2 linked regions of the Rhodobacter capsulatus SB 1003 genome follow. The protein of the gene in region 2 binds, or shares a complex with, the protein of the main gene of each other region. Links are inferred from orthologs where the notes say so. Each region holds a gene or a part of one and is shown on either strand. Other genes may lie near its edges. The genes, in order: carA and carB.

Evidence for each region.
Region 1: the proteins of carB (region 2) and carA are in contact, whole or in part, in a solved structure (PDB 1KEE), measured with the Escherichia coli proteins. The link is inferred for Rhodobacter capsulatus SB 1003 from one-to-one orthologs.

Annotation. Positions count from the first base shown.
Region 1 is NC_014034.1:1,306,626-1,314,790, forward strand. Bases 2,423-5,248 are described here. They hold carA (glutamine-hydrolyzing carbamoyl-phosphate synthase small subunit), read right to left. Parts: upstream 4,506-5,248; coding sequence 3,339-4,505; downstream 2,423-3,338. Other genes in these bases: RCAP_RS06175 (glycosyltransferase family 2 protein), read right to left, coding at 2,423-3,186; RCAP_RS06185 (VOC family protein), read right to left, coding at 4,698-5,081; RCAP_RS06190 (c-type cytochrome), read right to left, coding at 5,189-5,248. Outside these bases: RCAP_RS06165 (pyrimidine 5'-nucleotidase), read right to left, coding at 1-313; RCAP_RS06170 (GntR family transcriptional regulator), read left to right, coding at 472-1,107; more of RCAP_RS06175, read right to left, coding at 1,114-2,422; more of RCAP_RS06190, read right to left, coding at 5,249-5,602; lipoyl(octanoyl) transferase LipB, read right to left, coding at 5,804-6,466; RCAP_RS06205 (Hint domain-containing protein), read left to right, coding at 6,919-8,165. UniProt on the Escherichia coli protein: Small subunit of the glutamine-dependent carbamoyl phosphate synthetase (CPSase).
Region 2 is NC_014034.1:563,331-572,503, forward strand. Bases 5,340-9,173 are described here. They hold carB (carbamoyl-phosphate synthase large subunit), read right to left. Parts: upstream 8,873-9,173; coding sequence 5,540-8,872; downstream 5,340-5,539. Other genes in these bases: RCAP_RS02680 (outer membrane beta-barrel protein), read right to left, coding at 5,340-5,374; aspS (aspartate--tRNA ligase), read left to right, coding at 9,090-9,173. In the rest of the region: RCAP_RS02660 (GcvT family protein), read left to right, coding at 1-1,855; RCAP_RS02665 (GH25 family lysozyme), read right to left, coding at 2,017-2,856; RCAP_RS02670 (carboxymuconolactone decarboxylase family protein), read right to left, coding at 2,954-3,316; RCAP_RS02675 (NAD(P)/FAD-dependent oxidoreductase), read right to left, coding at 3,363-4,436; more of RCAP_RS02680, read right to left, coding at 4,667-5,339. UniProt on the Escherichia coli protein: Large subunit of the glutamine-dependent carbamoyl phosphate synthetase (CPSase).

The sequences.
Region 1 (8,165 bases), 740 kb from region 2 along the record:
GCAGATCGGCGATCGCCGCGCGCAGCTCGGGATCGGGCGTCAGCGCCGAAAAGTCGATGTCATGCACCTCGTGCAGATAGGGCGCGGGATCGACGCCATGCACCTGCATCAGCCCGGCCAGCGTGGTGCCGTGACTGCGCCAGTACTGGTCGCGCAGCCGGTCGGCCTCGGCGGCGTCAACACCCAGCGCGCGCATCACATAGGCAGTCATCCGCACTTCGATCTGATCGAAGAGCCGCGCCGAGGGCGGGTACAGCGTGTGATCAAGGTCGAAGACCCAGTGACAGACGTGGGAAAACTCGGATGCGGGCATGATCTCACCAGGAAGCGTCGGGCAGGTAGGGCAAAGCGTCGGATTTGCAACTGTGGCGGCTTGTCACGGCGCAAGGCTGCGCCTAATCTGCCCCCCGCTCCGAGTCCGCATACTGCGGCATACAATGGGAGCGCGGAATTGGAAAGGTCGGGATTTCGATGCAGAAGGACGCCTATACGCTCATTCTCGAAGCGATCGATGCCGGGCTTTACCGACCGGGGGACCGGCTGGTCGAATCGGAACTGGCCGAGCGCTTCGGGGTGTCGCGCACGCCGGTGCGCGAGGCGATGCAACGGCTGGAGACCCAGGCGATGCTGGCGCGTGACGGGCGTTCGTTGATCGTCGCCTCGCTTGATCACAACCAGCTGGCCGAGCTTTACGCGGTGCGCGCGGAACTCGAGGCGCTGGCGGCGCGGCTGGCGGCGAAACATGCCGCGCCCGAGGAAATCCGGGTGCTGCAGGAGATGATCGATCTGGACCGGGCGCAACAGGACGATCCGATCGCGCTGGCCCGGGCGAACAAGCGCTTTCACCGGCAGCTGCATCTGGCTTCGCACAACCGCTATCTGGTGCAGCAGCTTGACCTTGTGCATCGCTCGATGGCGCTTCTGGCGACGACCTCTCTGGCGGCCGAGGGGCGGGGGGAAAAGGCGCTTGACGAGCATCAGGCGATTGTCGATGCGATCGGCGCGGGCGATGCCGATGCGGCGGCGGGGGCGCTGCGCCATCACATTTCGCAGGCTTTCGAGACCCGGCTGAAGCTGGATGCCGAAGCCCGGACCGAACATCCCTGAGCCGGTTCAGTCGATCAGCGGCGCCAGCGGCGTGCGCGGCGGCGGGCCGGGCGGCGGCATTTCCGTCGCCAGATCCGGGCGCAGCGCCGGGGCGGACATGTGATGCACCCCGTCAAAGACGCCATGCACGGTCTTGTCCCAGTAAAAGGGCTTGGTGATCACCTCGTAGATCGCCTTCCAGCCCGCCAGCGCGCCCAAGGGAAAATAGAGGTTCAGCGTCGGCACCCAGGGGATCAGATGGCGGTGGTCCTTGCCGCGCACCGCCCAGGCGCCGACGGTGATGTTGATGATCTCGGTCAGCACGAAGGTGAAAAGAAGCCAGTTTTCCAGCCCTTCCGACATGATCGCCGAAATCGGATGCCAGATCCCGAACAGGATCAGCCAGCAGGTCCACAGAAGCGGCGCCAGCAGATATTGCGACAGCGCGCCGAGGATCAGGATCTGCACGCCAAAGAACCGCTTCGGCCCAAGGTCGCGCCAAAGCCGCGCCGGATCGCGCATGTGCACGGCCCAGGTCATCGCATAGCCCTTGAGCCAGCGCGAGCGCTGCTTGACCCAGGGCACGGCGCGGCAATTGGCTTCCTCGTGCGTGACCGCCGGGATCAGCTCGGTCCGGTAGCCCGCCCGCGCCAGACGGATGCCCAGATCGGCGTCTTCGGTGACATTATGCGCATCCCAGCCGCCCAGGTCCTCCAGCGGGCCGCGGCGAAAGAACAGCGTCGTCCCCCCCAGCGGCACCACAAGGCCCAGCCGCGCAAGGCCGGGCAGCATGGCGCGGAACCAGGCCGCATATTCGATGGTGAAACAGCGCGCGAGCCAGTTCGTGCGCGGGTTGTAGTAATCCAGAATGCCCTGCAGGCAGGCGACCTCGGGCGGGCTTTCGGCGAAGCGGCGGGCGACGATGTGCAGCTGTTCGGGCTCGGGCATGTCCTCGGCGTCATAGACCCCGATCACCGAGCCGCGGCAGAAGTTCAGCGCATAGTTCAGCGCCCGCGGCTTGGTCTGGATCGGCCCCGCGGGCACGGTGACGACGCGCATCCAGCGCGGCAGCGTGGCCCCGGACAGCGCCTCGCGCGTGGTGCGGTCGGTCTGTTCGACGACGAGCAGGATGTCGAGCAATTCGCGCGGCCAGTTCAGCCGCGACAGCCGTTCGACCAGCCGCGTGGCGATGTCGCGTTCCTTGTAAAGCGGCACCATGATCGAGATGATCGGCAGCCGCCGCATCGGCGCGGGGCGCAGCGCCCGCTGCGCGGCCCCGGCCCGGGCGCGGCGCTGCGCCGTCATCTCGGCGATCCAGGCCACCAGCTTCAGCCCCATCGTGGCGTAAAGCGTGACCATCGCCCAGAGGAACAGCACCGCAAAGACCGCCACCGGGGCCAGGATCAGCCCCGCGACCGAGACGGCGGTGACCGCAAGCACCAGCCGGGCCGCCAGTTTCTCGTTATGGGTGCGGCAGGAGCGGTCGGGGTCGACCTTGACCTCGGCGCGGCGGATCAGGGCGGTCTGGCGCCGCGCCAGCAGCGCCCCGTGCACGTCGCGTTCGGGCGCCAGCGCCATCCGGTAGGGACCGTAGTCGGGCGGCAGGTCGGCGGCGAGCCGGGTGAAATGTTCGGGCCGGGCGGTGGCGATCAGGGTGACGCCGCCGATGCGCCGCCAGGGCACCATCGCCTCCTTGAGGCAGAGTTCGGGGCCGAGCGTGTCGATCAGGCGCGGATCGGGCGGCTCTGCCAGAAGGTCGATCACCGCCGCATGCGACTGCCGCGCCAGCGCCGCCATCAGATCGGCCTCGGTCACCCAGCCATTTGTCAGAAGGATGTCGCCCAGCCGCACGTCCTGACGGTTGCGCAGCGCCAGCGCCTTGAGCAGATCGCCCGGCTGCACCGCCCCCATCTCCAGCAGGATCTGCCCCAGTTGCCGACGATCCGGCTGCGGCCGCCGTGGCCGCCCGATCGTCACCCCCCCGGCCTCTGCCGCGTCGGGGGCCCCGTCCTGCGGGGGCGATGCGTCCGCGACCGAGGCTTTCGGCCAGGGGGCCACAGCCGCGACGCGCCTTGCATTGAGATGACTGGATCCGCGCATTTCGCCCCCGGGTAGAATACGGGGTCACAGTTTCGCCTTTTTGGTTAATCTTGGGTTAACCAAAACGCCTGTTGAAGCGGATTCTGCGAGTCATTTTTTCGGCCGCCCGAAGGCGGCCGGAACACAGCGCGAACGTCTGTGGATAACTTGCGTCAGGCCGCGCGGCGGGCGGCCATCGCAGCGGCGAAACGCTCGAAGAGATACAGGCTGTCCTGCGGTCCGGGGCTGGCTTCGGGGTGATATTGCACCGAGAAGACGGGGCGATTCTCGACCGCGATGCCGCAGTTCGACCCGTCGAACAGGCTGACATGGGTTTCCTTGACGCCCGCGGGCAGGGTCTGGGCATCGACGGCGAAGCCGTGGTTCATCGAGGTGATCTCGACCTTGCCGGTGGTGAGATCCTTGACCGGATGGTTCGCGCCGTGATGGCCGTGGTTCATCTTGATCGTCTTCGCGCCCAGCGCCAGTGCCAGCATCTGATGGCCAAGGCAGATCCCGAAGAGCGGCAGATCGGTCGCCAGAACGCCCTGGATCATCGGCACGGCATAGGCGCCGGTCGCCGCCGGATCCCCCGGGCCGTTCGACAGGAACACGCCCTCGGGGTTCAGCGCCAGGACATCCTCGGCGGTGGCAGTGGCGGGCAGAACGGTGACGTCGCAACCGGCCGAGGCAAGGCAGCGCAGGATGTTGCGTTTCGCGCCGTAATCGATCGCGACGACCTTGAAGCCGGGACCCTCGCGGCGGGTGTAGCCCTCGGGCCAGGCCCAGCGCTGTTCGTCCCAGGTGTAGCTTTGCGCGCAGGTGACGTCTTTCGCCAGGTCAAGCCCGACAAGCCCCTTCCAGTCGCGGGCCTTTTTCACCAGCGCCTCGATGTCGAAGACGCCCTCGGGGTTGTGGGCGATCGCCACATGGGGCGCGCCCTGCTGCCGGATCGCCCGGGTCAGGCGCCGCGTGTCGATGCCGCCGACGCCGATCCGGCCGCGCTTTTGCAGCCAGCCGACCAGATTTTCCACCGACCGCCAGTTCGAGGGCTCGGTCGGGTCCCATTTCACCACCAGACCGGCGGCGACGGGCTCGGCGGTCTCGTCATCCTCGGGGGTGACGCCGACATTGCCGACATGGGGGAAGGTGAAGGTGACGACCTGACCGGCGTAAGACGGGTCGGTCATGATTTCCTGATAGCCGGTCATCGCGGTGTTGAAGACCAGCTCGGCGACGGTTTCGCCGGTGGCCCCGAAGCCTCGGCCGTAGAAGAGCTGTCCGTCTGCGGTGACGATGAGCGCGGTGGGTTTTTCCGACGACTGGGGGCTCATGGGCATGGCGCGACTCTCCGGGGCAAAATTCGACCGAACCTACGGGGAGGGGCAGGATTGGTCAAGACCTGCGGGCGGGAATAAGATTGTGAGGAAAATCATGCGGTTGGCGTGCGGTCGGGCGCAGAGCGGGCCGCTGCCCCCCGTCCTTCGGACTCCCCCCGGGATATTTTCGCCAAGGTGAAAGCGCAGCCGGGCTCATGCCGTGACGGGGGTGCAGATCTCGACCAGCGTGCCTTCGGGGCTGCGGACATAGGCGGTGGTCTGGCCCCAGTCCATGCGCTCGACCCCCTGCACGAGGCTGGCGCCCGCGGCAAGGGCGCGGGCGAGGGCGGCGGCAACGTCTTCGGTCTCGAAGGCGAGTTCGAAGGAGGGCAGGGCGGGGGGCGTCGTGGCGACCTGTTTGCCGATCTGTTCCATCAGCGACACCGCGGTGAAGCAGAGCTTCGTGGCGCCGGTGACCATTTCGCCGAAAGTGCCGCTTTCGTGCAGGAAGCCGCGCTCAAGCCCGAAGGCTTCGGCATAGAAGGCCATCGTGGCGGGGACGTCGGGCACGTAAAGGATGACATAGCGCAGCTGCATCGGAAACCTCCGGTTGATCCTTGCAGGCTACGCCCTCCGGCCGTCCTGGCCAAATGAAAAGGCCCGGTCGGAGAACCGACCGGGCCCGGAACCGGATCTGCCGGATCTTATTTCACGACCGAGGCCAGATAGGCCGCGACGTCTTCGCCGCCCTTGGCGAGTTTGAACGCCATGCCGGTCTTGGCTTTCTTGTCGTCGAGTTTTTCCTTCAGGAAGGCGCCCGGGTCTTTCACATAGGTCGCGATGTCTTCCTCGGTCCAGGCGAAGCCCGAGGCGCCGAGCGCGACGATCGAGTCCTTGTATTTGAACTCCGGGTAGGTGCCGGCGGTGCGGCCGACGACGCCGTAGAGGTTCGGGCCGGTCTTCGCGCCTTTCACGATCTCGGTCCCGTCGGGCGCGATGATCGAGTGGCAGGTCTTGCACTTGTTGAATTCTTTTTCGCCCTTCGCGGCGTCGCCCGCGAAAGCGGGGGCGGCGAGCACGAGCGCGGCGACAGTGGCGGCAGTGAGGCTGATCTTCATCGCTGTATCCTTGGTCTGTTTGCTTGCCCGGTCTGGAGCCGGGGCCAAGGGGCAGATTCCTTACCCGGTCCACGCTTTACCACAAGGCAAAAGGTCGCGCATATCCCTTTGTTTCAATTCCATGACCCGCGGGGCAAGAATCCGGACGCAAAGTGAATGCCAGATGAAATGCCGCCCCTCCGGCAGGCCTTGCGGCGCGGCTCAGCCGCCGCAGCGCGGGGTGAAATCGGTCTCGAACCGGGCCCGCAGCGCCAGGTCGAGATCGGCCATCGTCACCGGCAGCCCCAGATCGACGAGCGAGGTCACGCCATGCTCGCGGATGCCGCAGGGCACGATGCCGGAAAAATGGCTCAGATCCGGGTCGACATTGATCGAGAGGCCGTGAAAGCTGATCCAGCGCCGCAGCTTCACCCCGATCGCGGCGATCTTGTCCTCGCGCGGCGTGCCATCGGGCATCGGCGGCTTCTCGGGGCGGGTCACCCAGACGCCGACGCGACCGTCGCGGATCTCGCCCTTGACGTTGAATTCGGCCAGCGCGCCGATCACCCAGGTTTCCAGCGCCTGCACGAAGCAGCGCACGTCGCGGCCGCGCTTGTTCAGATCAAGCATGACATAGACGACGCGCTGCCCGGGGCCGTGATAGGTGTATTGGCCGCCGCGCCCGGCCGCGTAGACCGGGAACCGGTCCGGGTCGGTCAGATCGGCGGCCCGCGCCGAGGTGCCCGCGGTGTAAAGGGCGGGATGTTCCAGCAGCCAGATCGCCTCGGGCGCGGTACCCGCGGCGATCGCGGCCACCCGCGCTTCCATGAAGGCCAGCGCGTCGGGGTAGGGCACGGGACGATCCGAGGTGATCCATTCAGGCATGCGCAACTCTCCTGCCCTTGGGGTAAAACAATCGCTTGCGTGTCTCAAGCCGGATTCGGGCCGGGCGGGGGCGGTCCTGCCCCGGCGTCGCGCAAGAGATTTTCCGAAACCCGCAAATTGGGGCTTTTCATTCCCTGCAGGCTCGGCTAAATCGCCCCTCACCAAGCCAGAACATGCGGTTGTGGCGGAATTGGTAGACGCGCAGCGTTGAGGTCGCTGTGGGGTAACTCCCGTGAAAGTTCGAGTCTTTTCAACCGCACCACTGGCCGGATGGCCGCAAGCCCGGGGCACCACCCCGGGCTTCGTCATTTCCGGCTGCGTCATTGCTTGCCCTCGGGCTTCGGCTTGAAAACAGGGGGATTTCCGCCCGCGTTAAGGCTGCATTGAGGAAATTGCGGCACGCTCGCGCGGATGCCCGGCCGCGACGTCGGGGGCGGGTGAGGCGGCGGAAGATGACGACCTGGACTGTTCAGGGATTGTATGGGGCCCAGTTCCAGGTCGAGGGCGGAGGCTCGACGCTCTGGCCGGGGGCGCAGTTCAAGGTCGATCCCGCCTGGGATTATTCGACCTCGCGGCGGACATTCGTCTTTACCGATGACGATACGTCCCTGTCGGGCGACAGCAATTTCATGGCCGACGAATACGGCAACGATTCGACCCAGTCCGTCGCGGTCTATGACGCGGGCGGCACGCTGCTTTACTCCGGGCGTGTCTATGTCGAATGGTCTTCGACCTTCACCGATCCCTCGGGCACGGTCGTGCACATGTATACGCTGGAAATCGGCGGCACGATCATCGGCGAGGTGGCGACAAACCCGCTGACGCCGGGGGTGACCTATCACGTCTCGGGCGTCAACGACGGGATGTACGGCGCCGATGTCTCGACCGGGCCGCTTTACAGCACGCTGGCCTCGATGAGCTTCGACCCCGATCATGTCAACACGATCCAGGGCGGGGCCTACAACGACAGCATCGCCGCCGGGGCGGGCAATGACACGATCGCCACCGAGGGCGGGGCCGACACGATCGACGGCGGCGCGGGCAATGATTCGATCACCTTCGGCACCGGCGGCGATTGCGTGCACGGCGGCCTTGGCGACGATTACATCGACGATTACGTCGGCACGACCGGATATGTCTGGAATGACACGCTGTTTGGCGATGCGGGCAATGACACGATCTGGGCCGGATCGGGCAATGATCTGGTGGATGGCGGCGCCGACAACGATTCGATCCTGGGCGAGGACGGCAATGACACGCTGCTTGGCGGCACCGGCGCCGACACGATCCAGGGCTGCGCCGGTGACGACAGTCTTGACGGTGGCGCGGGCGTCGACCTGCTGCTTGGCGGGACCGGTCAGGACACGATCCATGGCGGCGACGGCGCCGATCTGCTGGCGGGCAACAGCGGCAACGATCTGATCTATGGCGAGGCCGACGCCGACCGGATCTATTTCGAATCGGACTGGGGCAATGACACCGTCTTCGGCGGGGGGACCACCACCGCGGGCGGGGTGGATCACGACGTGCTCGACTTCAGCCATGACACGCTGGGCGGGGTTCTGGTCACCTTCACCGGTTCCGAGGACGGCACCGCCACCCAGGGCGCGAATTCGGTCAGCTTCGACAATATCGAGGGGATTACCGGCAGCAACCTCGCCGACACGGTGAACGCGGCCGGTGACGCCTCGGGGCTGAG
Region 2 (9,173 bases):
GGGCAACCACGCGCAGCGCACGGCGCGGCTTTTGGGCATCAAGATCCCGGCGATTCCGGTGGAACATCAGTTCATCGTCACCGAGCCCGATCCGATGCTGCAGGAATGGCGCAAGAATAACCCGGAACACCCGGTTCTGCGCGATGCCGATGCGAAATGGTATGTGCGCGAGGAACGCGGCGGCTGGATCCTTGGGCCCTATGAAAAGGGCGCCCCGGCCCGGTTCCTTTATGACGTGCCGGAAACCTTCCGCGCCGATCTCTTCCCGCTCGATCTGGAGCGGATCGAGGCGGAATACATGTCGATGATCCACCGGATTCCCTCTTCGGAAACCGTTGGTCTGAAAGACGATTTCAACGGCCCGATCTGCTACACGCCCGATGGCAACCCGCTGGTCGGTCCGGCCCCGGGTCTGCGCAACATGTGGCTGGCGGAAGGGTTCTCGTTCGGCATCACCGCGGCGGGCGGCACCGGCTATTATCTGGCGCAGCTGATGGTGAATGGCGAGGCCGAGATCGACATGGCCAGCCTTGATCCGAAGCGTTACGGCAACTGGATGACCACCGAATATGCCGCGCGCAAGAACGAGGAATGCTACGACCACGTCTTCATCCTGCACCACCCGGATGAAGAACGCGAAGCCTGCCGCCCGCTGCGCACGGCGCCCGCCTATGACCGCCAGATCGCGCTGGGCGCGCAGATGGGTCAGGTGAACGGCTGGGAACGCCCGAACTATTATGGCCCGGTTGATGCGCCCGCCGATTTCGACCACAATTCCCGCAGCTTCCGCCGCGGCGCCTGGTGGCCGCATGCGGTCGCGGAAGCGCAAGCGATCCGCGACACCGCGGGGATCATCGACGCCTCGGCCTTCACCAAGCATCTGGTGCGCGGTCCGGGCGCGACGGCCTTCCTCGACCACTTCACCTGCAACAAGCTGCCCGCGGTGGGGCGGATCAACCTGACCTATGCGCTGACCGATGCGGGCACGACGCGGACGGAATATACGATCGTCCGTCTGGCGGAGAACGAGTACTACCTGATCTCTGCCGGGGCCTGGACCGCCTATGATTATGATTTCCTGCAGAAATCTGCCGATGACTTCATGGCGCAGGGCGGCGGGCACATCGACATCCACGATGTCACCACGCAATGGGGCGTCTATGCGCTGGCCGGTCCGAATGCGCGCGCGATCCTGGCCGAAATCGTCAAGGATGCGGCGCCGGACACCGTTCTGGGCAACAAGCGCTTCCCCTGGCTCAGCTGCCGCACCATCGAGCTTGGCATGTGCCCGGTGCGGGCAATCCGCGTGGCCTATACCGGCGAGCTTGGCTGGGAACTGCATTACCCGATCGAATTCGGCCGCTACCTCTGGGATCTGATCTGGTCGGTCGGGCCGAAACACGGGCTGAAACCCGTGGGCGCGCGGGCGCAGAACTGGCTGCGGCAGGAAAAGAGCTATCGCGCCTTCGGCAACGAACTGGGCCGCGACGCGACGCCGATGGAAGCCGGGCTTGATCGCTTCATCGACCTGTCGAAGGAGTTCCGCGGCAAACAGGCGATGCTCGACACCGGCATTCGCGCGAAATGCGTGACGCTGCTCATCGACGGGCCGTCGGACACCGATCCCTGGGGCAAGGAAGCGCTGATCCACAACGGCGAAAAGGTCGGGCGTCTGACCTCGGGCGGCTGGTCGGTGGCCTTCGGCAAGCAGATCGGCATGGGCTATGTCCGCCCCGATCTGGCCGAGGTGGGCACCAAGCTGAAGGTGAAGATCCAGCTGAAGGAATGGGATGCGGTGGTGACTGAGGACAGCCCGCATGATCCGACGAACGCCCGCATCCGCAAGGATGGCTGAAACAGGCGGGCCGGGGGAAACCCCGGCCCGTTCGCTTCGGGCCCCCGTCGCAAGGGCGTATTTGGACCAAGAAAAAGCGGGCGTGTTTTTTCTTGGTGAAAATACGCCGGGGGGAGACTTGGCCGAAGGCCAAGAGGGGGGCAGCGCCCCCCTTTCTCCGTTCAGCGCTGGGCGCGGGCAGAGAGCCAGGCGCCCCAGGCCGCGCGCGAGCCTGCAAAGGCGTTGATGTCGACGATGCCGCCGACGCCCGGCACGACGCCGGTGCCGGTATATTGCCAGAAGGTCCAGCGCTCGCCCGGGTAGCGCTCGGAGGGATGCGCCGTCACCGCGCGCAGCCAGAAATCCACCCCCGACAGGCTGCCCAGATCGTTGTCCTTGTAGAAACCCGGCGTGGTGTAGACGACGGGTTGGGTGCCGTAATGGCGTTCGAGCAGGCTCAGGAAGGTGCGCATCTCGGACCGCACCTTGGCGGCCTCGGGGCGCAGCTTGCAGCTGGGCGAATCGGGGTTCCATTCGATGTCGAGCACCGGCGGCAGATCGCCCGCCACTTTCGGCACGTTGCGGATGAACCAGGCCGCCTGTTCCGAGGCCGGGCGGCAGAAATAGAAGAAATGATAGCCGCCGACCGGCACCCCCGCCGCCCGCGCCGCGCCGGCATTCAGCGCGAAGCCCGGATCGACGCGGTCGCCGCCCTCGGTCGCCTTGAGCCAGGCAAAGGACACCCCCGCCTGCCGCGCCGCCCGCCAGTCGATCGCGCCCTGATAGCGCGACGCATCGAGCCCGTGCACGGCGTAATGCGCGGGCGTGATGCCCTGCCATTCATGCGGATCGGTGTCGCCAAAGCCGCGGGGCAGGCCGGGGGCGCGGTAAGCGGCGGCATCGAGGCCCGAGGGCGATTCGAGCCGCCCCTTGACCGCGCCGTGATGTCCGCGCCCGTGATGCCCGCAGCCCAGAACCAGCGCGCACAGCGCCGTGGTGAAAATGAGTGTCGAAATCCGCATGCCTGCTCTGCCCGTGCTGGTCTGATTGCGCCAAGGGTGACGCAAAACGCCCCCGCTGTCACGGGGGCGCAGCCGGGCTGGCGGAAATTTGCGCCGCTCAGGCGGTGGTGGGGGTGCCCGCCTGCTCGGCGGCAAGTTCGTCCCAGCAGGCCAAGGCATGGGCCGCATACATCATCGCCGGGCCGCCGCCCATCTGGATCGCCACGGCGCAGATGTCGGCGAATTCCTCGCGCGTGCCGCCCGCGCGCATCATCGCGCCGATGTGAAAGCCGATGCAGGGCTCGCAGCGCTGCGCGATGCCCATGGCCAGCGCGATCCATTCCTTTTGCCGCTTGTCCATCACCCCGTTCTCGGTGATGGCCTTTTCCATCTCGCCAAAGCCGCGCATCGCCTCGGGGATGATCTTGCGCATCACCCGCAGCTCGCCGCGCATCGTCTCGATCTTCGTCTTGTAGCTCATCTGGGCCTCCTGATTTGAGACCTTGATATATTCAAATTATGGAATGTCAATCGAAACGCGACGGCGCAAGCGCGGACAGAAGCGCGCGGTCGAGCGCGGGCGGGCGGCCCGCGATCAGATCGGCCACAAGTTCGGCGGCCGCAGGGGCCAGCTGGAAGCCGTAGCCGCCCTGACCGGCCAGCCAGAAAAATCCGGGCGCGGCGGTGTCAAAGCCGATCACCGGGGCACGGTCCGGCGCAAAGCTGCGCAGCCCGGCCCAATTCGCCAGAAGCCGGGTCACCGGGGCGGTCACCGCCTCCTCATAGCGCGCCAGCCCCTCGGCCAGAACCATGTCATCGGCCCAGGCGTCCTGCGGCTCCATCGGGTCCTCGTCGGCGGGGGAAACGATCAGCGCCCCGGCATCGGGCTTCATGTACCAGTCTTCGCCGCCGCCGATCACCATCGGCCAGCGGCGGACATCCAGTCCCTCGGGGGCCGGAATGCGCGCCATCGAGCGGCGCAGCGGCGTGATGCCAAGCGGCCTTGCCCCGGCCAGCGCGGCCACCTGATCGGCCCAGGCGCCTGCGGCATTGATCACGATCTTCGCGGTGAAGATGGCGCCCGCGGCCTCGACCTCCCAGCCCGCGGGGGTGCGGGTGATCCGGGCGGCGCGGGACCGGGTGCGGATCGTGGCGCCTGCCGCCCGGGCCTCGCGGGTGTAGCGGGCCAGAAGCGCGTCGGTGTCGATGTCCTTCGCCCGGTCGGCATAGCCCGCAAAGGCGACCGTTTCGGGGTTCAGGATCGGCCAGAGCGCCTGCGCCTCGGGGATCGTCAGCGCCTCCAGTTGAAAATGTGCAAGATGGTCGCGAAACCGGGCCTCGTGACCCGCGTCATCGACCACCATCAGCCCGCGCGGGGTCAGCAGCCCGGAGCCTTCGTAGAAGCCCTGCGAGGCAAGCGAGAGCGCCACCACGACCGGATTGCCATAACGCGGTTCATAAAGCGCGGCCGAGCGGGCAGAGGCGTGATAGGCCAGATCGGCCTCGGCCTCGAGCAGCGTCACCGTGCCGAGGGGGGCGAGATGGGCGGCCGCGGAAAGCCCCGCGATGCCACCGCCAAGAATGAGGAAATCGGTCTGCATGGCGACAGGTTAGGGGGCGACCGGCGCAAAGAAAAGGGTGATTGCGTCGTGCCCCCTTCCGGGCCTAGGCTGAGGACAGCCAAGGAGGGTACGATGAAACAGGTTTGGATGCTTGGACTTCTGCTGGCTCTGGCGGCCTGCGGCGACAGCGTGCCGCTGGTGCCGTTCCTTTAGGGCCGGGATGACAGGGCCGGGGCGCGCTGCTGCGATGCCCCGGCCCCGATCTTGCCTCAGAGGCCCGGCCAGGCCTCGAGGATGCCGCGACGGTCGAAGGTCGCGCCGCGTTTCGCGCCGAAGGTCATCTTCGCGCCGACGCCGATGTAATTGTCGGAATAGGCGTCTTCGAACTTGGCATGGCCGACCTGTGCGGTCAGGGCATATTGGCCGATGCGGTATTCGCCTTCGAGCTGCACGCGCGAGGCGTCGAGCGTCACCACTTCGGCGCGGTCATAGGACAGCCCGACGCTGGCCGCTTCCGAGGCGTTGTAGGTGGTGCCAAGGCCCAGCAGCGTCGCGTTCATGTCGTTCTGCGTGCCGCTGGCAAGGTAGATGTCGCTCTCGAACGCGCCGAATTCCAGCCCGGCTTCAAGGCCGGTGTAGTTCAGGCCAAGGCCCAGCTCGTTGCTGTCCGAGCGCCCGGCGAAGACGCCGAACGAGGCAGTGTCATTGGCGTGATAGATGCCGTGCACGGTGGCTTCGTAGCCGTCGGCCTCCAGCGAGCGGACTTTGGCATAGGCCAGATCGCCCTGCAGGCTGAAGTTCGGGTCGATGCCGTATTCGGCGCTGCCCGACAGCGTTTTCTTGTCCAGACGGCCGTTGTCGTCGTTCATCAGCGTGTTGTAGTCGAGCCCGATCGAGGCCCCGGTCAGCTCGCCCGCCATCGCGGCATGCGAGAAAAGCGCGGCCGCACAGGCCGCGGTGAGGATGATGCGTTTCATTCCTGCCTCCAGTTTCTGTATGTGAACCGGGGCTTACGCCTGTGGCTGCGGTGGGGCAATGACCCGCACGGGCTTGTGAAGGCGCTGCGGCATCCTGCCCCCCCCCCGACGGGAGGGCAGGGCTGGTTTCGGGCGGCAAGGCGCCCGCGGCGCGGCCGTGCCTGCTTACGCCTGCAGCGGCCGGACCGAGATTTCGCCCTCGGCGCGGCTCTTCATCGCGGCGACGGCGGCGATGGAGGCGGCGGCGGTGGTGAAATAGGGGATCTTGTCGTAAAGCGCGACGGCGCGGATCTCGCGGCTGTCCGACACCGACTGGTTGCCATCGGTGGTGTTGAAGACCAGCGCGATATCGCCGTTCTTGAGCCGGTCGACGATGTTCGGACGGCCCTCGTAGACCTTGTTCACCGCCTCGGCCTCGACGCCCTTTTCCTTCAGCCAGGCGCCGGTGCCACGGGTGGCAACGAGCGTGAAGCCCATCGCGATCAGATCGCGGGCGGCATTGGCCAGATCGTCCGACTTGTCGGCATCCTTGATCGACAGGAACACCCGGCCGCTTTCCGGCAGATGCGTGCCCGCGCCCATCTGCGCCTTGAGGAAGGCGCGCGGGAAGTTGCGGTCCCAGCCCATCACCTCGCCGGTCGAGCGCATTTCCGGCCCAAGCAGCGTATCGACACCCGGGAAGCGGGCAAAGGGCAGCACCGCTTCCTTGACCGAGAACCAGGGCGTGTTCGGATCGGCCAAGGTCAGCGGATCGGCGAAGGGCAGGGGGGTCTCCGGGCCGACACCTTCGGGATAGGCGGCGCGCAGCGGGAAATTCGCCATCGGCTCGCCCGCCATCAGCCGCGCCGCGATCGAGGCAATGGCGCTGTCGGTCGCCTTGGCGACGAAGGGCACGGTGCGGCTGGCGCGCGGGTTCACCTCCAGCACATAGATCACCCCGTCCTTGATCGCGAATTGCACGTTCATCAGCCCGACGACGCCAAGCGCCAGCGCCATTTTCTCGGTCTGGGCTTTCAGCTCCGCCACGGTCTCGCGCGAGAGCGAATAGGGCGGCAGCGAGCAGGCGGAATCGCCCGAATGGACGCCCGCTTCCTCGATATGCTGCATGATCCCCGCGACATGGACGGTCTTGCCATCCGAGAGCGCATCCACATCCACCTCGATCGCGCCCGAAAGATAGCTGTCGAGCAGAACCGGGCTGTCGCCCGAGACGGTGACGGCGGTGGTGATGTAGCGTTTCAGATGCTCGGTGTCGCGGACGATTTCCATGGCGCGGCCGCCCAGAACATAGGACGGGCGAATGACCAGCGGATAGCCGACACGGCCCGCAATTTCAAAGGCTTGCGCCTCGGTCGAGGCGATGCCGTTGACCGGCTGCTTCAGCTCCAGATCGTTGAGCAGCTGCTGGAAGCGCTCGCGGTCTTCGGCGAGGTCGATGGCGTCCGGCGTGGTGCCCAGGATCGGAATCCCCTCGGCTTCCAGCGCATTCGCGAGCTTCAGCGGCGTCTGGCCGCCGAATTGCACGATCACGCCGTGCAGCGTGCCGTTATCCTGTTCGACGCGCAGGATTTCCAGCACATGTTCCAGCGTCAGCGGCTCGAAATAGAGCCGGTCCGAGGTGTCATAGTCGGTCGACACCGTTTCCGGGTTGCAGTTGATCATGATGGTTTCATAACCCGCCTTCGTCAGCGCGAAGCAGGCATGGCAGCAGCAGTAATCGAATTCGATCCCCTGACCGATCCGGTTCGGGCCACCGCCCAGGATGACGACCTTCTTGCGGTCCGAGGGCCGGGCCTCGCATTCGACATCGCCCATCGCCGGGACTTCATAGGTCGAATACATGTAGGGGGTCTGCGCCTCGAATTCGGCGGCGCAGGTGTCGATGCGCTTGAAGACGGCGGTGACGCCCAGATTGCGCCGCGCGCGGCGGACCTGACCCTCGTCGCGGCCGGTCAGTTTCGCCAGACGCGCATCGGTGAAGCCCATCATCTTCAGCTTGCGCAGGCCCTTTTCATCAAGCGGCAGGCCGTTCTTGCGGATCGCGGCCTCGGCCTCGACGATTTCGCGGATGCGGGCGAGGAACCACGGATCAAAGGCGGTGGCGGTGACGATTTCCTCGTCGCTCAGCCCGTGGCGCATCGCCTGCGCAATCAGCCGCATCCGGTCCGGGGTCTGACGCGAGATCGCCTTGATCACGGCGGCCTTGTCGGGCGCGCCCTCGATGGCGATTTCGTCAAAGCCGGTCAGGCCGGTTTCCATCGAGGCCAGCGCCTTTTGCACCGATTCGTGGAAGGTCCGGCCAATCGCCATCGCCTCGCCCACCGATTTCATCGCGGTGGTCAGCTCGGGCTTGGAACCGGGGAATTTCTCGAACGCAAAGCGCGGGATCTTGGTCACGACATAGTCGATGGTGGGTTCGAAGGACGCGGGCGTGACCTTGGTGATGTCGTTGTCAAGTTCATCGAGCGTGTAGCCGACGGCCAGTTTCGCCGCGATCTTCGCAATCGGGAAACCCGTGGCTTTCGAGGCCAGCGCCGAGGACCGCGACACCCGCGGGTTCATCTCGATCACCACCATGCGCCCGTCTTTCGGGTTGATCGCCCATTGCACGTTCGAGCCGCCGGTTTCGACACCGATTTCGCGCAGAACGGCAATCGAGCCGTTGCGCATGATCTGATATTCCTTGTCGGTCAGCGTCAGCGCCGGGGCGACGGTGATGGAATCGCCGGTGTGCACGCCCATCGGATCGACGTTTTCGATCGAGCAGACGATGATGGCATTGTCGGCTTTGTCGCGGACAACCTCCATCTCGTATTCTTTCCAGCCCAGCAGCGATTCATCGATCAGCACCTGCGCCACGGGCGAAGCATCAAGGCCCGAGCGCACGATGGCCTCGTAATCGTCGCGGTTATAGGCGACGCCGCCGCCGGTGCCGCCAAGGGTAAAGGCCGGGCGGATGATCGCGGGCAGGCCGATATGTTCCAGATCGATCAGCGCCTGACGCACGCCGGCCGAGATGTCGTATTTGCCGTTTTCCAGCTTCGGCGCCGAGATGATCGTGGCTTTCGGGTTTTCCAGCCCGATCCGGTCCATCGCCTCGCGGAAAAGCTTGCGGTCTTCGGCCATCTCGATGGCCTCGCGGTTGGCGCCGATCAGCTCGACCCCGAATTTCTCCAGCACGCCCATGTCGGCCAAGGCAAGCGAGGTGTTCAGGCCGGTCTGCCCGCCCATCGTCGGCAAAAGCGCGTCGGGGCGTTCCTTTTCGATGATCTTCGCCACGACCTCGGGGGTGATCGGCTCGATATAGGTCGCATCGGCCATTTCCGGGTCGGTCATGATCGTCGCCGGGTTCGAGTTCACCAGAATGACCCGGTAGCCTTCTTCCCGCAGGGCCTTGCAGGCTTGCGCGCCGGAATAGTCGAATTCGCAGGCCTGCCCGATGATGATGGGACCGGCGCCGATGATGAGGATGGACTGGATGTCGGTTCTCTTCGGCATGGGGGACCCCTTCATGGATGGCGCGGCAAGACGCACCGGGCCTTGGGGTCCGGTGCGCAAATTGATGGGCGTTATAGTCGGGTGGCGGCGCGGCGCAAGCATCATTCCATGCGCGGCGGGCGGATTTGACCGCGGCCGCGGGCAGGGTGGCTTGACTTTGTCCGGCCTTCGCGGTTGATCGGGCGTCGATACGACAAGCCCGGGAAAGGGGAGAGTGATGCACGCCTATCGCAGCCATACCTGCGCCGCCCTCAGCGCCGCGAATGCGGGTGAGGAAGTTCGTCTGTCCGGCTGGGTGCAT